Regions from separate parts of the Peribacillus sp. NPDC097895 genome, predicted to be linked through region 1. Evidence: a T-box and tRNA genes for the amino acid it is inferred to sense, from the RefSeq annotation. Region 1 holds a T-box; the other holds one or more tRNA genes.
What was found. The T-box of region 1 lies ahead of leuS (leucine--tRNA ligase). A T-box ahead of a tRNA ligase gene usually reads a tRNA of that ligase, here a tRNA-Leu.
Positions count from the first base shown of each region.

Region 1 (3,213 bases):
TTTCAAGCTTGCCTGTATCATCCATTTCGGTCATCTTATCTGTGATCGTACCGTCTTCGTTGACTAATAAACGCCAGATACGGTCCAGGAATCGGCGTGAACCATCCAATCCGTTAGTAGACCAGGCAATCGATGCATCCAATGGTCCCATGAACATTTCGTACATGCGAAGTGTATCGGCACCATGGCTTTCAACGATGTCATCAGGGTTCACTACATTCCCTTTGGATTTACTCATTTTTTCATTATTTTCGCCAAGGATCATTCCTTGGTTAAATAAGTTTTGGAATGGTTCCTTCGTTGGAACGACACCGATATCGTACAAGAATTTATGCCAGAAGCGAGCGTACAGCAAGTGAAGCACCGCATGCTCAGCTCCACCAATATAAATGTCGACCGGCATCCATTCTTTTAATTTTTCAGGATCTGCAAGTGCTTCCTTGTTATCTGGATCAATATAACGAAGGAAATACCAGCTGCTACCTGCCCATTGTGGCATGGTATTTGTCTCACGGCGCCCTTTTCGTCCGTTTTCATCCGTTACGTTCACCCATTCCGCGATGTTCGCTAGTGGTGATTCACCTGTACCTGAAGGCTTGATATCCGTCGCTTTCGGTAAAATCAATGGAAGTTCTTCTTCCTTCACTGCAGACATGGTGCCATCTTCCCAATGGATGATTGGAATCGGTTCGCCCCAGTAACGTTGACGGCTGAATAACCAGTCGCGAAGACGGTATGTGATTTTCTTCGTACCGATTTCTTTTTCTTCGAGCCATTTAATCATGGTTGAAATGCCTTCTTCTTTATTCAACCCATCAAGGAATTCAGAATTAACATGTAGACCATCGCCTGTATAGGCTTCACTTTTCACATCTCCGCCAGCTACGACTTCCTTGATCGGCAAGTCGAACTTGACTGCAAACTCAAAATCGCGCTCATCATGCGCAGGAACGGCCATGATGGCACCAGTTCCGTAGCTGATCAACACATAATCAGCAATCCAGATCGGCATTTTTTCACCATTTACCGGGTTAATCGCATAAGCCCCTGTGAACACGCCTGATTTATCCTTTGCCAAGTCTGTTCTTTCCAAGTCGCTTTTATGTTTCACTTCATCTAAATAGGCTTCTACCGCTGCCCTTTGATCAGCCGTCGTAATTTTATCGACAAACTGATGTTCAGGTGCCAATACGGCATATGTTGCACCGAATAACGTATCCGGACGGGTCGTGAACACCGTGAACGTATCTTGGTGACCATCGATATGGAAAGTGACCTCCGCTCCCTCTGAACGGCCAATCCAGTTACGTTGCATATCCTTGATGTTTTCAGGCCAATCCACATCATTCAAATCGTCGATCAAGCGGTCTGCATAAGCTGTGATTCGAAGCATCCATTGTTTCATCGGGCGGCGTTCAACCGGATGGCCTCCACGCTCACTTTTTCCATCGATGACTTCTTCGTTCGCCAATACCGTCCCAAGTGCCGGACACCAGTTAACGGCCACTTCATCAATATATGCAAGGCCCTTTTCATATAATTTCAAGAAGATCCATTGCGTCCATTTGTAATAGTCGGGATCTGTCGTGTTTATTTCGCGATCCCAGTCATAAGAAAAACCAAGGGCTTTGATTTGGCGGCGGAACGTGTTGATGTTGTGCTCCGTGAATTCAGCTGGATCATTTCCCGTATCGATCGCATATTGCTCTGCCGGAAGTCCAAAGGCATCCCAGCCGATCGGATGCAATACATTATAGCCCTGCGCCCGTTTCATCCGTGCTAGGATATCGCTTGCCGTATAACCTTCCGGGTGCCCAACATGAAGACCGGCCCCTGAAGGATATGGGAACATATCCAGTGCGTAGAATTTACGTTTGCCGCTTTCTTCTCCCGTTTTGAATGTTTTATTGCCTTCCCAATACTTTTGCCATTTTGTTTCTATGCTTCTATGGTCAAAACTCATTTGATTTCCTCCTAATTTCCGTATGAAAAACAATAAAAAACCCCTCATCCCAAAATAGGGACGAGAGGATTATGTATATCTTCCCGCGGTACCACCCACATTGGCGATAGCTAAAATCCGCCCAGCTTAAAACATCCGTAACATGGATTAAAACGCCAGGCATTACTTTTTACCTTCACACCCGGGACTCCAAGGCGAGTTCACGACCATCCCAGGTTGACTTGCACCATCCGTCAACTCTCTTTACTGGTTTAAACCGCTACTATTCCTCATCATAGTCTTTATGAGAATATTGCATTTTATTTCATTCTAGTCAATTTCACCGATAATTGCAATAGCCGTACATAAACATTATCGACAGGTTTTTCATTATATATGCGAATTCAAGAAAATTCGTGCAAAAAAGGGAGCTATGCATTCATAGCTCCCTTGCTTCCCTTTAGTGTTGCAGTAAAATCATTTCATTTTTCAATTCATTCAACTGCTGCTGCATCCGAGTGAGCATATCCCGTTGTTGGGCATTAGCGCTGTTGTATAATCGTTCCATATCCGTCAATGCCTCTTCGATATACCTCTGCGAATTTTGAAATTGTTCATCATCATAATGCTCCTGCCGTGAGGCTTCGTTAAATTCATACTCTGCAAAATGGAGAGCTCCTTCACATTGCTCTAAAAAATGATCGACGGATTGTCTGGTTGCCATTACAAACCCTCTCCTTCGCGTCTCATTTGGATGATTCGGAATCATCTTCATTAGTTTGAGCAATTAACGAGTGGATTATCATTTTTTTTGAGGAATTCATCCTTTATCCCAAAACTTTTCCCCTTGATGTGAAATGAACTGCTCGATCCATTCGGCAAAACCCATATGGAGTTTCTCGCCTTCTTCAAAATCATCGATATGGCCTTTTACCATTAAGTACTCCTTATCGCCTTTAGCGACGGCTTCCCCATCGATCACGATATTATCTTGATAAATGCAGGCCACTTTATAGCGTCCTTCATAGGAGTCTTCATATGTGTAATTAATTATGTCATCCAGGCTGTATAAATCATTTTCCCCACCTGATTCTCGTGTTTCGAACAGACGGCATCCGTTCGTTATTTTCAAAAACTCTTTATAATCATCGGGCAGAAGCAGTCCGGTTTTTTCTTCAAAGGAATGAATTTGTTCATCCGAAGCAGGGGAATTGAAGGTGCAAGTGGCTTTGTATATAAATCCATCTTCATTCACTTCGATCACCTGATTA
Region 1 is NZ_JBNNSH010000005.1:216,455-219,667, forward strand. Features, by position in the region: gene leuS (leucine--tRNA ligase) at 1-1,963, opposite strand, end outside; T-box leader at 2,017-2,248, opposite strand; gene ACQKMH_RS22185 (DUF2524 family protein) at 2,403-2,666, opposite strand; gene ACQKMH_RS22190 (SMI1/KNR4 family protein) at 2,763-3,213, opposite strand, start outside.

Region 2 (3,213 bases), on a different contig from region 1:
ATAATCCCTAAGTTCAGTAAACGTCCGTTTATCACACAAAGAGAATATTAATTGCAATTGCTCCTTCGATAAAGAGTTTACTGCTTGTATCCGTTCTTTCAGCAGTTTAATATTCGCCATCGGATTCTTTTTGATGTGTTTTGATCTGTGAAGAAAATTGCAGAGACTCCTTATCGCCCGCAATCTTGAATGAATGGTGGTTACCTTCAATCCACTTACCTGCATATTTACTATCAAGAATTTAATATCCTTTCCTGTCATTGTTACCAATGTTCGTTTAATGGCATTAAATTGTTCTCGGTAATATTTCAAAGTGTGAGGACGGAGATTTCTTAATTGGCAGTCTTCAAAAAATAATTTGAACGCCCATTCACCAGATTCAACGTATGAGGGTTTTGTAACAATTCATAGTTCATCTCTTTTACCCATAGCACACTACCACCACACATTATTTGTACATATTCTTTAGATACTGTAGTGCTTGATGTAATAGCGATTCTTCGCTATCGGTTTCTTTTTTTGATATGGTTCACCATACAAAAATGAGGTGGTGTTAAGTTGTAACTAACAGCTCACCTCACTGAATTAATAAATAAAATTCTCATGTCGCAACTAACTTAATTTCCATTTTCTTTGAGTACTTTAATTTATTAACATTTCATCTAATTCACGGACTTTATCATATGACTCCAATAGTTGTTCAGGTATCAATGTTCTCCCATAATCCCAAGCATTAGTTTCTATTTCAGATTTTAGCTTTTCTTTTTCTTCTTCGTAACCATACATTAAAATCCTTAAATCATGTTTGTTTTTCTTAAAATCTAAATAATAACCAATCATACGATAAAGAATAATTTTAACAAAGTCTTCCTCTGTCTCTTTAATTCTAATTTTACCTTTATAACCGTTAACTTGTAGATAATTAAATTTTATAGTATTGGTCGATACGTTATAACTCATAGGTGCACTTAGATTATTGTCAAATTCATAAATCATATCCAAATTGTGCTCATTTAATGTATTTTTAATTATCTTTTCGATATCGCTTATATAAATCATTTAACTATCACTTCCCTTTTAAGAACTACTTCATTATAGTAATGGCTTAAGTTATTCCCCTTTATCAATATAATAAACTGTTGAGATATTAAAATCACACAGTTATAAAACAAAGGAAATATTTACTATATAATAATGAAGTGGATTAAATCCTACTAGAAGAGTGTGACTGCTCCCCACTAGAACCCCAAAGGAAAGGAATTTGCTTTTAATTTCTCTCAATCTAGTATTAATAGTGACAGTTTTTAAGCCTTGCTGCTTTATATAAAGAATCACATTCCGTTGGATTATCTCGTAAGTAACGCTATTCGGGTGTGACACTATATCTTGCACCTCAAGGTAACGTTCAAACACTTTCAACTCGTTCAAATAGTAACGAATCGAATGTGAAAATAAGTTTCTAAGTTTGCAATCATTAATAAACAACTCAAGGAATCATAGAAGTCATAGGACTTGGAGTTTTTATGCACTTTGGAGAGTTCACCACTGGAGAGAAAGTTATCGCGTCTAGCCAATTTACACGCCCCTTTTGAACTTGTGGTCGTACGACTCGTGGAATACGACTGTTAGGAAAATAATCGTGTGTTGTAAACACAAAAAAACCTCACACAATTAAGTGTGAAGCTTGATGTAATAGCGTATCTTCGCTATTGGTGATACCGGTGGCCGGGGTCGAACCGGCACTCCAGAGGAACACGATTTTGAGTCGTGCGCGTCTGCCAATTCCGCCACAATCTTGATATATCAATGTTTTGAGAACTTTTATTTGGTTAATTTATGTTGTTGTCTATACGATTATTAAGTGCCTAATTTAAAAATACTCGTATCTACTTTAAATGTCAACTTGGCGACAAAATGCCTTTAAACTCAAAACAAAAACACTCTCAAGTAGAGTGTACAATCTCAGCTTCATCTAGTGTTTCAACTTTCATGTTTATTACTTGGCTAAAAGTTAAACTCATCTTCTTGATTGGTAGCTCCAGTTTGTTGAAGGGTCTCTTCAATAATTTCCTCGATGTATCGTCTCTCTTTTAAAAACTGATACCTTTCTTGCTCAAATAGGTGCAACTCGTATTCATCATCAATTCCCATAAGTATATTTTCATTATAAACCATTTCATTTAAATCCTTAAATATCTTATTTTTATTAAAGGCTTCTACTGTCTCACTAAAATATTTGTAATCTTTTTCTATCAAATTATTTGTATAAGTCTTTATTTTTTCTACATAACCTTCCTCTATGGAATCTATATAAGAAATATAACCTCTTATTATATTTTTCTTAGAATAATCTCCACTTACCAGGGCGTTATGTATCATTGCTCTGACTGTTTTCTTTAATTGTTTATTTGCTTTGAGTTTATTATCATTTACTGTAATTCCAGTAACTTTTTTATGCGATGAAGGAGAAAGCAATCTTGTTTTCGAGGGATTAATAATGAAACCTTCATCAATAATTATATCCTTAATAACACTCTCCATTTTTCTTAATATTACTTTATTGTCACACGAAAAAGTTAAGTCATCCGCATATCTAGTATACAAGACGTCCCTCTTTGAAGATAAGCCTTTTAATCTTTTATCTAATTTATAACAGATTAAATTAGATATATAAGGAGAACATACTCCTCCTTGTGGTAAATAGCCTTTATATGTACATAGGTTTGTTAGAATATTAGAAACTAATGAATTATATCCTAGACTTTTAAAGAAATAGAATACTCTCTCTCTTTTTATAGTAGTAAAAAAATCTTTTATATCTAGTTGTAATAAATATAGACTGTATTTATGATGCTCTGCATTCTTTTTACTACCATTTCCAATTCCTTTTCGGAAAGCCATTGATTCATTCGTTACTTTTATTTTTTCAAGAATCTCTGCCAATATCCATCGCTGAACTAGTTTTAATGAATACTTCGGGCTGTTTATCTCTCTTTTAGTTCCATTTCTTTTAAATATATAAAATGAATTATAAAACATTTCAGGTTTTTTAGATAATAAATATAACATTGTTTTACTTATTCCAATAGAATTTGAAAGTGATTCAAAATCCTTAATTATTGGTAGGTCTAAGGAATATAAAATAAAACTATTTGTAAAATCTTTTTTCATATCACCGCTCCTCTTACCTAAAATTCTTTTATTAGAAGAGAG
Region 2 is NZ_JBNNSH010000002.1:990,926-994,138, forward strand. Features, by position in the region: gene ACQKMH_RS16155 (hypothetical protein) at 643-1,059, opposite strand; tRNA gene ACQKMH_RS16160 (tRNA-Leu) at 1,711-1,795, opposite strand; gene ACQKMH_RS16165 (retron St85 family RNA-directed DNA polymerase) at 2,005-3,171, opposite strand.
Region 2: it encodes a tRNA-Leu, which carries the amino acid that the T-box ahead of leuS (leucine--tRNA ligase) is inferred to sense. The anticodon was not compared.